DNA from 4 places in the Kitasatospora sp. NBC_01300 genome. Region 2 is predicted to be linked to each of the others. Evidence: riboswitches for the same ligand, from Rfam matches in the RefSeq annotation. Region 2 holds a riboswitch; each other region holds the start of a gene.
What was found. Region 2 has a riboswitch for cobalamin ahead of OG556_RS36760 (prenyltransferase/squalene oxidase repeat-containing protein). Riboswitches for the same ligand answer to the same signal wherever they lie in the genome.
Positions count from the first base shown of each region.

Region 1 (2,838 bases), on a different replicon from region 2:
CGCGGGCCGCCGCACAGGCCGACGAGTCCGACCTGCCCCGGCTGCGGGCGGTGCGGACCAGGCTGCGCGGGGTCTTCGAGGCCGCCGCCGAGGGCGACGAGATCCGGGGCGTCGACCTGCTGAACAGCCTGCTGATGGAGTACCCGGTCAGCCCGCTGGTCTCCGGGCACGACTACCTGGACGACGCCGGCCGGCCGCGCTGGCACCTGCACCTGGCCGACAACTCGCCCACCGCCACCGCGCACTTCAGCGCGGTCGCCTGCATGGGCCTGGCCGTCCACCTGACCGAGCTGGGCGCCGACCGGCTCGGCATCTGCCAGGCCGCGCCCTGCCGCAACGCCTACCTGGACACCTCGACCAACCGCTCCCGCCGCTACTGCTCGGACCGCTGCGCGACCCGCGCCAACGTCGCCGCGTACCGGGCCCGCAAGCGCCAGGAGGCCGAGGCCGCGGCACTCGGCGCCGCCGGCTAGGCACTGGCCGGGCAGGGCAGGGCAGGGCAGGGCAGGACTCAGGGGGTCAGAGCTCGTCCGCCCAGACGCCCAGGCGGCGGGCCAGGCCCGGCACCCGGGCCAGCCGGGTGCCCAGCAGCAGCCGCTCCAGCCGCCGCCCCGGCGCCAGCCAGGCCGGGCGCGGGCGCAGCCGCAGCAGCACCCGGCCGAGCACCAGCTCGTCCGGGACCGGGCCGTAGCTGCGGCTGTCGCTGTCCACCGGCCGGTTGTCGGACAGCAGCCACCAGCCCCTCGGACGCCGCTCGGCGGCCCGCTTCACCACCAGCAGGTCCTGCTGGAAGGGGTGCCGGAAGAGCACCACCGCGCCGGGCCGGATCGGCGCGCCGTAGCGCACCAGCAGCTGGTCGCCCTCGCGCAGGGTCGGGACCATCGACGGGCCCGCCACGTCGACCAGCCCGAACGGCACCGCGCCGCCGCCCCGCCCCCGGGGTTCCGTGCCCATCGGCTCCGCGCCCGCCGGTTCCGTGCTCCGCGCCACGACTCCTCCTCCCGGACCGCCCGGTCCCAGTCTGCCGTACGGACCGTCACCCCGTTCGATCCGTTCGATGTCCGGATTACCCCGGTTCCGGGTCCGCCTTTTGCCCTAGGCCCACCGCCCGATCGCGAAACCCCGGGTGCGGAAGGGTAATCTCGGGCGCGGGAAGACGATCTAAGGAAGGACTCCCATGTTCTCTCGTCTGTTTGCACCGCGCGCCACCGCCCACGCCCACTGTGACCTGCCCTGCGGCGTGTACGACCCGGCGCAGGCCCGGATCGAGGCCGAGTCGGTCAAGGGCACCCAGGAGAAGTACCAGGCCAACGAGGACCCGGCTTTCCGCACCCGCGCCCTGATCATCAAGGAGCAGCGTGCCGAGGCCGTCAAGCACCACATCTCGGTGCTGTGGAGCGACTACTTCAAGGCCCCGCACTTCGAGAAGTACCCGCAGCTGCACCAGCTGATCAACGACACCCTGAAGGCCGCCTCGGCCGCCAAGGCGTCCACCGACCCCGCCACCGGCCAGGCCCTGCTGGACCTGATCGCCGAGGTCGACAAGATCTTCTGGGAGACCAAGCAGGCCTGAGCCTGACGCGTCGCCACCCGACCGCCCCCGTCCGCGAGCCCGGACGGGGGCGGTCGTGCGTCCACGCCCCATCCGGGCCCGGTAAGGGTTGCCTAGCCTTTACGACTGTTATGCTGCCAGGGCGTCCGAGGGGGAAGTCCGGTGCGAATCCGGCGCTGACCCGCAACGGTGAGCGCGGCCCTGGTGGCCGCGCCAGCCCGATCGCCCCCGGCCGCTGAACTCCCGACAACTCGCCGTGGACTGCGAGGGGATGGCGCCCGGACCCGCCCCCGACCGGTGCCTCCCCCGCGCACCCGCGGCCCGAGGCAAGGCGCACCGTGAGCAGCACCGCAGCCGCGGGCAGTGGCGCAACGAGCCCGCCCGCCCGCCGAATACCCGCCCTCCCGCTCGCCGTCGGCCTGGCCGCCGCCCTGCTGCTCTCGCTGCTCTGCGGCGTGGCACTGGGCGCCTCCGGGATCGGCCTGCCCCGCGCCCTGCGGCTGCTGGCCGCCGGGCTGACGGGCGGACGGCTGGAGGCGGAGGAGGCCGCCGCCTACGCGATCGTCTGGGAGATCCGGCTGCCGCGCGCCGTACTGGCCGCCGTGGTCGGCGCCGGGCTGGCCGCCACCGGGGTCGCCGTCCAGGCCCTGGTGCGCAACGCGCTGGCCGACCCGTTCGTGCTCGGCATCTCCTCCGGCGCGGCCGTCGGCGCCAACGCCGTGCTGCTGCTCGGCGCCTTCGCCTCGCTCGGGGTGTGGGCGATCTCGGCCTCCGCGTTCGGCTCCGCGCTGGTCGCCATGGTGCTGGTCTACCTCGCGGCGCGCACGGCCTACGGGCTCACCCCGCTGCGGCTGGTGCTCACCGGCACCGCGCTCTCCTACGGCTTCTCCGCCGTCACCGCGCTGATGGTCTTCGCGGCCGCCCGCGGCGAGGCCGCCCGGGACGCCATGATGTGGCTGCTCGGCAGCCTCGGCGGCGCCACCTGGGGCTCGGTGCCGATCGCCGCCGCCACCGTGCTGGCCGGCCTGGCGTACCTGGCCTGCTCCGCCGGCCGGCTGGACGCGCTCGCGATGGGCGACGAGACGGCCGCCTCGCTGGGCGTGGACCCGGATCGGCTGCGCCGCGAGCTGTTCGTGGTGACCGCCGCCGTCACCGGCACGGTGGTGGCCGTCAGCGGGGCGATCGGCTTCGTCGGGCTGATGGTGCCGCACCTGGCCCGGATGCTGGTCGGCGCCGGGCACCGCCGGGTGCTGCTGGTCGCGCCGCTCGCCGGGGCGCTGCTGCTG
Region 1 covers NZ_CP108408.1:2,903,316-2,906,153, forward strand. Annotated here, with positions in the region: gene OG556_RS12765 (CGNR zinc finger domain-containing protein) at 1-473, shown strand, start outside; gene sodX (nickel-type superoxide dismutase maturation protease) at 520-954, opposite strand; gene sodN (superoxide dismutase, Ni) at 1,178-1,573, shown strand; cobalamin riboswitch at 1,662-1,801, shown strand; gene OG556_RS12780 (FecCD family ABC transporter permease) at 1,891-2,838, shown strand, end outside.
Region 1: another riboswitch for cobalamin. It lies ahead of OG556_RS12780 (FecCD family ABC transporter permease); the one in region 2 lies ahead of OG556_RS36760 (prenyltransferase/squalene oxidase repeat-containing protein).

Region 2 (2,838 bases):
ACGGCCCAGCCGTTGGAGTCGGTGTTGACGCCGAACATGGCGCTGAAGGCGCCGGAGGCCGTGAGCTTGCCCTTGAGGAAGTTCTTGGCGGCGACGATCGCCGGGTCGGTGGCGGGGACGCCCCCGGTGCAGAGCGAGGCCATGGCGGCGCCGGTCATGTCGATGTCGCTGCCCTGGGCGAGGGCGTTCGGGTCGCCCGCGGCCTTGCTGAAGTTCCAGCCGCCGTCGTTGTGCTGGTTGGCGCGCACCGCCGTGACGGAGGCGTCGAGCAGCGGCTGCGGGACGCGAGGACCGCCGGCCTGGGTCCTCGCACCCGCGAGGGCGAGGAGGCCGAAGACGGTGCCGTTGAAGTTGGCGGAGGGGCCGTAGTAGCCGGGTTCGGCGGTCTGCCAGTAGGCGGCGAGGTCGGCGACGAGGTTGCGGCCCGGGCCGACCCGGGCGGGGTCGATGCCGGCGGCGTAGGCGTTGAGGATGCCGCGCTCGTAGTCCGTGACGACCGGCGAGGCGCTCGGCCAGCCCGGGGCGGCGAGTTGGCCGCGGTACACCAGGCGGGCGTTCTTGGTGGGGTCGCCGCCGGGGGTGACGTCCGTGGCGGCCGTGCCGGCGGCCGCGAGTGCGCTGAACGCCCACTCGTTGGAGAGCCCGCCACCGGTGACGTAGCTGCCGTCGGCGGCCTGGAGCGACTTCAGGTAGGTGACGCCGGTGCTCTTCGAGGTGGCTATCTGGGTCGGGCTGGCCGTCGCGTGGGCGGGGACGGCGGAGAGCAGGAGCGCGCCGGCCGTCAGGGCGACGGTGGCGGCGGAGGCGGCGCGGGCAGGGGTGGTCCGCGAGGGGGTGGTCCGCGAGGGGGCGAGGAGGGACACGGGACAGGCTCCTTGGGGTGGCGGGCGCCGACCCTGCCCCGGAGCTCCGGCGTCCGTTGGAGGGCGCGCGACTGCCGGAGCGGTCGCCGCCCGGATCGCGTGGGCCGGCTTTCGCCATGGTGCGTGGCCGGGTGGGCATTCGGGCTCAGGGCGGCGCGATCGCCACCCCACACCGCTGCGCGTCAGCCCCGGATTCGCACCGGGTTCCCCCGCTCGGCCACCGCGGACGCTACCGCACGGCGCACCGGCCCACGAGGTGACGTAATCGATATGACGCCCCGTTGACTCCCGTTCGAACGGCGTGGTCTGATGAACCGATTTTTTGCCCTCGGCATTCAGGGGAAGCCGGTCCAACTCCGGCGCTGACCCGCAACCGTGGACCCACCTGTGGTGGGTGAGCCGGAATGCCTGGATCGGGGGCCTGTTCACAGAGCACTTGCGTCGTCGCGGACTACGACGCGGTCCGGACGGCCCCTGCCCAGGGGGCCGTCGGCTGCGCCGTTGCGTCCTGCGTCGACCGACCAGGGAGTCGTCGTGAGGGTCAGCAGCAGTCGCACACGTCACAGGAACCGGGACCTCGCCTCCTTGGTGGTCGCCGGTGCTGTCGCGGTCGCCGCCTGCGGAAGCGTCCTGTTCGGGCGCCCCGGCACCGCGGCCGCCGACCCGATCGAGCAGTGCACGGCGACGTCGGGCGCGATCGTCGCCGTCGACTTCACCCACTGGGGCGGCGGCGTCGTCCGGGGCTGCGACGCCCACCCCACGACCGGGATGAACCTGCTGCACGCCGCCGGCTTCACCACCACCGGAACCGAGCACGACGGACCCGCCTTCATCTGCCGCCTCGGAACCGGGACCTTCAACAGCGGTACCCAGTACCCGACGCCGGCCGAGGAACCCTGCGTCAACACCCCGCAGGCCACCGCGTACTGGTCGTACTGGATCGCCGAACCCGGCCAACAGGCCTGGTCCTACAGCCGGTTCGGCGCCGGGACGCAGAAGCCCAGACCCGGCGAGGTCGAGGCCTGGGTGTACGGCGGCACGGACATCGGCGGCACCAGCGGGGCACCGGGCTTCACTCCGGACTCCGTGAGGGCGAAGAGCGGCGGCTCGTCGGCTTCGCCGTCCGCCTCGCTGTCGCCCTCGGCGACCCCGAGCCCGACGTCGACCCCGACCCCGACCCCGACCGGGCCGTCCGCCACCGGTGACCCGGCGGCCGCCGCGGCCTGGCTGGCCCGTCAGCTCGTCGGCGGCGACCACATGGAGAACTGGGCCGTCGAGGGGCCGGACTACCCCCGGACCGCCCTCACCGCCATCGCCCTCGCCGCCGCCGGCACGCAGGACCCGGCGCTGCGCAGGACGGTCGCCTTCCTCGCCGCCCACACCGACGCCTTCCTGTATCCCGACGGTCCGGCCGGCCGACCCGATGCGAGGGCCGCCGCACTGCTGGCCCTCGTCGCCGAGAGCACCGGTGGCGATCCCCGGGCCTTCGGCGGCCGGGACCTGATCGTCGCGCTCACCGGCCACGTCTGCGCGGCGGCGGGGGAGAACGGCAAGTGCACCGCGGCCGGGGACTTCCTCGGCGCGGCCTCGCCGTGGGTCCAGTCCCTCGGCGTCATCGCCCTCCAGCGCGCCGGCGTCACGCCACCCGCCCCGACGCTCGCCCGCTTCACGGCGCTCCAGTGCGCCGACGGCGGGGTGGCCGGATCGATGATCGTCGCCGGCGAGCACTGCGAGTCCGACCCGCTCACCACCGGCCTCGCGGTCCTCGCCCTGCGTACGGCCCCCGGGTACGAGACGGCCGCGAAGAAGGCTTCGGACCAGCTCGCGGCCGGACAGCAGGCCGACGGATCCCTCCTCCCGTACCTCGGCGCCCCCGGCGACACCATCAGCACCGCGAGCGCGGCCCAGGCGTTCAGGGCCACCGGGCAGGACACCCGCCGAACCGCCGCCACGGCCTGGCTCGCCGCCCGGCAGG
Region 2 covers NZ_CP108409.1:709,592-712,429, reverse strand. Annotated here, with positions in the region: gene OG556_RS36765 (hypothetical protein) at 1-785, opposite strand, end outside; cobalamin riboswitch at 997-1,073, opposite strand; cobalamin riboswitch at 1,164-1,294, shown strand; gene OG556_RS36760 (prenyltransferase/squalene oxidase repeat-containing protein) at 1,398-2,838, shown strand, end outside.

Region 3 (2,838 bases), on a different replicon from region 2:
GCCCCCGCGTCCTGCGGCGCCGGGTCGGTGGCGGCCTCCCAGATCGGCTTCGACGGGTCGTCCGGCGCGCCGCCCGGGGTGCCGGACGGGTTCCCGCCCGGGGTCGCGGCGGCACTGGGCGCGGCGCTCTGGGCGGCACCCGATGCGGCGGAGGACGGCCGGCTGGAGGCCGAGGTGACCGGCCCGGCGACCGGCTTGTCGTCGCCGCCCTTCGTCAGCAGCACCGCCCCGCCCGCGATCAGTCCGCCGACCACGACGACCCCGACCGCCACGCCGAGGGCCCGCAGCCGGCGGCGGCGCTTGCCGTCCGCCGCGTTGCGGTCCGCCAGCGCCTCCCAGTTCGGCTCGGAGCGCTGCGGCGCCTGGGGCTGCGGGTACGACTGCGGGTGCTGCTGGGGATGCGGCTGGGAGTGTGCCTGCGGGTGCTGCTGGGGGTACGCCTGGGGGTTCGGCTGCCACTGCTGCCCCGGCTGCGGCAGCGGAGGCTGCCCCGGCGGACCGGGCGGACCGGGCGGACCGGGCGGCGCCACCGGCGGCGCGGGCGGCACCGGAGGCCCGTACGAGGCCGGCGGCGGCCCGAAGCCCCCGCTCGGCGGCAACACCGGGCCGGGCACCACCGGCGGCTGCTGACCGTGCGCGCCCCCCGGCCCGGTGGGAGGCGTTCCCTGCGGACCCTGCCCGGGTGCGCCAGTTCCGTCGCTCACGCGCCCCCTCGCTTCGCTCGATGATCGCTTCGCGAAACGCGCCCCTCGGCGCTTCGCCCGCTCATGCGCCCAGATCGTAGGGCATGCCCCCGGCAACCGGTCCGCCCGGTGACCGTTCCGTATCGAAACCAGGACGACGGGGCCCGGAATCAGGGCGCCAGGGGCTCGGAATCGGGGCGCCGGGAGCCCGGATCCGAGGCGCCCCAAGGCCCCGACCCGCCTCCTCCCGGCACCCCCGGTTATCGCTCCGACACACCGCGCCGTACTACATGTGGGGTCGCATCAGAGAGACACCACTAGATGTATGCTCAATCCTGCTGTCGATGCAGGGGAACCCGGTGCGAATCCGGGACTGCCCCGCAGCGGTGAGCGGGCGGCTCCAGCAGCCGCACCGCGAGTCCGAGTACCTGCCGACGGTGTGCGCACGGGCCCTCCCGCAGAGGCCGCGCCAGCACGAGAACTACCTTCCGGGCCTCGCGGGCGGGCCGGGGACGCCACTGTCGCGCGACGCTTCCTGCGTACGTGCCGTGCTCCCCTGCCCCGAACGGCCCGGTACCCCCCGAGCACCACCGCCGATCGCCGCCAGGAGAGAGCGCCTTGACCACCGCTGCCTCAGCCACCCTGCCCGCCCAGGGCACCGGCCCCGCCCCCACCGACCCGACGGTCTCCGACCCCGGTGGCGCGCTCCTTCGGCTGCTCACCGACCGCAGCGTCGATCTCCCCCAGGTGGACCCCGGCCATGTCGCCGCCGCCGCGCTGCGCGGCCGCCACGCCGGCTCGGACTTCGCCGAGCTGCGCGGGCTGGCCGTGGACGCCGCCGCGTCGATGATCGCCGAGGACCCCCAGTACTCGAAGCTCGCCGCCCGGCTGCTCGCCCTGGAGATCGTCGACGAGGCGAACAGCCAGGGCTCGCGCTCCTTCGCCGCCTCGATCGCCGTCGGCCACGCCGAGGGCCTGATCGGCGACACCACCGCCGCCTTCGTCGCCAAGCACGCCGCCGCCCTGGACGCGCTGATCGACGCCCACGGCGACGACCGCTTCGAGTACTTCGGCCTGCGCACCGTGCAGTCCCGCTACCTGCTGCGCCACCCGATCACCCGCAAGGTCATCGAGACCCCGCAGCACTTCCTGCTCCGCGTCGCCTGCGGCCTGGCGGTCGGCGACAGCGAGCAGTCGGTGCGCGAGGTCGCCGAGCTGTACGGCCTGATGAGCCGGCTGGAGTACCTGACCTCCTCGCCGACCCTGTTCAACTCCGGCACCCGGCACCCGCAGATGTCGAGCTGCTACCTGCTCGACTCCCCGCTGGACAACCTGGACTCGATCTACAACCGCTACGCGCAGATCGCCCGGCTGTCCAAGCACGCCGGCGGCATCGGCCTGTCCTACTCGCGCATCCGCTCGCGCGGCAGCCTGATCCGCGGCACCAACGGCAAGTCCAACGGCATCGTCCCGTTCCTGCGCACCCTCGACTCCTCGGTCGCCGCCGTCAACCAGGGCGGCCGCCGCAAGGGCGCGGCCTGCGTCTACCTGGAGACCTGGCACGCCGACATCGAGGAGTTCCTGGAGCTCCGCGACAACACCGGCGAGGAGGCGCGGCGCACCCACAACCTCAACCTGGCGCACTGGATCCCGGACGAGTTCATGCGCCGGGTCAACGCCAACGAGGACTGGTCGCTGTTCTCCCCCGCCGACGTGCCCGAGCTCGTCGACCTGTGGGGCTCCGACTTCGACGAGGCCTACCGCAAGGCCGAGCTGGCCGGCAAGGCCGTGCGCACCATCCCCGCGCAGACCCTGTACGCCCGGATGATGCGCACCCTGGCGCAGACCGGCAACGGCTGGATGACCTTCAAGGACGCCTCCAACCGCGCCGCCAACCAGACCGCGCTCCCCGGCCGCACGGTGCACTCCTCGAACCTGTGCACCGAGATCCTCGAGGTCACGGACGACTCCGAGACCGCCGTCTGCAACCTCGGCTCGGTCAACCTCGGCGCCCACGTCGCCCCGGGGGCCTCCGTCGACGACCTGCTCGGCGCCATGGACTGGGAGCGCCTCGACGCCACCGTCCGCACCGCCGTGACGTTCCTCGACCGCGTGGTGGACATCAACTTCTACCCGACCACCGAGGCCGGCACCT
Region 3 covers NZ_CP108408.1:2,937,399-2,940,236, forward strand. Annotated here, with positions in the region: gene OG556_RS12915 (hypothetical protein) at 1-548, opposite strand, end outside; cobalamin riboswitch at 992-1,134, shown strand; gene OG556_RS12920 (ribonucleoside-diphosphate reductase subunit alpha) at 1,326-2,838, shown strand, end outside.
Region 3: another riboswitch for cobalamin. It lies ahead of OG556_RS12920 (ribonucleoside-diphosphate reductase subunit alpha); the one in region 2 lies ahead of OG556_RS36760 (prenyltransferase/squalene oxidase repeat-containing protein).

Region 4 (2,838 bases), on a different replicon from region 2:
CATGTTCTGTGCCTTGAACGGCGCGACCCGCACCCCCTGCCGGGCCAGCCAGCGGCAGATGCCCGCGGTCACCACGCTCTTGCCCGCGTCCGAGGTCGTCCCGGCGACCAGCAGTGCGTTGCTCATGCCCTTCCCCTCCACCGTGTCGTCAGCAAGCGCAGCGCGACGTGCCCCGCGACCGTCGTACCCAGGGCCAGCGCGCCCACCCGCCGGGAGAGCACGCAGGCCCGCTCGATGTCGTCCACCGTCACCGGCCGCAACTCCGCGCCGAGCACCGGCCGGTGCTCCACCCGCTCCCCGTACTGGAGGGTTCCGCCCAGCCGGACGCCCACCGCGCCCGCGAAGGCCGCCTCCGCCTGGCCCGCGTTCGGGCTCGGGTGCGCCGAACCGTCCCGCCGCCAGACCCGCCAGGCCGTTTTCGGCTGCGGCGCGGCGGCCACCGTGAGCAGTGCCGTCAGTCGGGCGCCCGGCCAGCCCGCCACGTCGTCCAGCCGGGCCGAGGCCCAGCCGAACCGGGCGTACCGCGGCGAGCGGTGGCCGACCATCGCGTCCAGCGTGTTCACCGCGCGGAACGCCAGCAGCCCCGGGGTGCCCGCCAGGGTGCCCCAGACCAGCGCGTTCACCACGGCGTCCGCCGTGTTCTCGGCCACCGACTCGACCACCGCGCGGGCGATCTGAGGCCCGTCCAGCGCGCTCGGGTCCCGCCCGCACAGGTGCGGCAGCCGCTCCCGCGCGGCCGTCAGGTCGCCGGTGGCCAGCGACCGGCCGATGGTGCGCGCCTCCCGGGTCAGCGAGGTGCCGCCCAGCACCGTCCAGGTCGCGGCGGCCGCCAGTGCGGCCCGGCCCAGCGGACGCCGGCCCACCGTACGGTCCAGGGCCACCGCGCCGGCCGCGACCGCGCCCACGCACAGTGCCGTGTACCCGGCGCCGGCCACCCGGTCGTCCTGCCACACCCGCCGCTCCAGCCGGGTCGCCGCACTGCCGAAGACGGCCACCGGGTGGCCGCGCCGGGGGTCGGCGAAGCGGGCGTCCGCGGCGAAGCCCGCGACGGCGCCGAGCGCGAACGCGGCGGCGCGGGTCAGCGGGCGCACGGCGGGTTCGGCGGAAGGCCGCGTGGGGTCCGGCGGGGCGGGGCAGCCTGCATCGCGTGCGTGTCCTCACTCAGGGTCCGCGCCCTGGATCGACGTACCGGGGGCGAGAGTCTCCTGGCTTCCGGGTCGGACGCACCCCCGGGCCTTCCAGCGGCTTCTGACGGCCCGCCGTGGCGATGTTCCGAGCGTGCTCCCCGGTGACAGTGGCGGGACCGCGCCGGACTCGCACCGGCTTCCTCTGCATGCCTCCGTTTGGCCCCAGGATCCCATCACGCGGCCGAACCGGGAGTCAACCGAGGTCACGGAGGGGTTGGTCACACCTCGGAGCCCCGTCGCCACCTCCGATCCGCCCACCCCGCCAGAGGACCGCCCGCCTGTCGCCCGCCCCGCCCGGCGCCCCGCCGTGCCCCGGACGGCCCAGCCCGGTGGCCGCCCGCGCGGCCCCCCGGTGAACTGGTGCCCGAACACCGTCCGAACACCGCCCGGACACCGTCCGGTCCAAGACCAGCAGAGCGGGGAGCGATATGCGTTGGGGAACCGCGGCCGTCGTGGCGGCCGCCGTCGTCGGCGCCGGGGCCGCCGTCCTGGTGATCGGCCGTCGGGCCTCCGAACGGCTGGTCCACCCGGCGAGCGCCGCCCGGGAGTCCGGCCCCGTCCTGGTGCGGAGCCTGGCCGCGGGCCGGATCACCTTCAACCGCCGCCCCGAGAGCCTGCGCCCCGGCCGCTGGGCCGTGGAATGGGACGACCACGGCCACGCCGTCGTCGAGGACGTCCTGCACAGCGACGAGCACGGCGTCACCCGCCGCCTCGTCCGCGCCGACCGGGGCACCCTCACCCCCGGCACCGAGGTCCGCTTCACCCCCCGCGTCCACCTCGGCGACCCCACCGAGGCGCTCGGCCTCCCCTTCACCGACACCGCCGCCGACGGCGAACTCGGCGCCCTCCCCGCCTGGCGCCTCGCCGGCAAACGCGGCACCTGGGTGATCCTCGTCCACGGCCCCGGCGCCGACCGGCAGCAGACCCTCCCGGTCCTCCCCGTCCTCGACCGCCTCGCCCTGCCGGCCCTCGTCGTCACCTACCGGGGCGACCAGGGCGCCCCCGCCTCGCCGGACGGGCTCGGCCACTTCGGCGAGACCGAGTGGCGCGACGTCGAGTCGGCGGTCCGGCTCGCCCTCGACAGCGGCGCCGGCCGGGTCATCCTGTACGGCTGGTCCCTCGGCGCCACCATGGCCCTCCAGACGGCCGCCCGCTCGGCCTGGGCCCATGCCGTCAGCGGCCTCGTCCTGGACTCGCCGGTCCTCGACCTGCCCGCCACCGCCCGCCGCGGCGCCGCCCGGGCCGGCTACACCGGCGCCGCCGCCGAGCTCGGCGCCCTCGCCGCCGAGGGCCGCACCGGCGTCGACCTCGCCGACTTCAGCCGCATCGCGGAGGGCGCCGACCTGCGCGTCCCCACCCTCCTCCTGCACAGCCCCGACGATCAGATCGCCCCCTTCCGCGCCGCCGAGCGCCTCGCCGCCGCCCGCCCCGGCGTGGTCAGCCTCCGGCCCTTCCCGGGCGCCGACCATGCCACCCTCTGGAACTCCGCCCCCACCCACTACACCGAACTCCTCCGCCGCTGGCTCACCCCCCTTCTCTGAACCCAGCCCCCCCGCGCGGGAAGTCGCACCGACAGGGCCTCTGTACGAAAGCCGAACCTCACCCGTCAGCCACGGAGCGTGATCGTCCGGGCGAGTAGCGCGACCGTCGC
Region 4 covers NZ_CP108408.1:5,578,550-5,581,387, forward strand. Annotated here, with positions in the region: gene OG556_RS24775 (cobyric acid synthase) at 1-126, opposite strand, end outside; gene OG556_RS24780 (cobalamin biosynthesis protein) at 123-1,091, opposite strand; cobalamin riboswitch at 1,199-1,331, opposite strand; gene OG556_RS24785 (alpha/beta hydrolase family protein) at 1,616-2,728, shown strand.
Region 4: another riboswitch for cobalamin. It lies ahead of OG556_RS24780 (cobalamin biosynthesis protein); the one in region 2 lies ahead of OG556_RS36760 (prenyltransferase/squalene oxidase repeat-containing protein).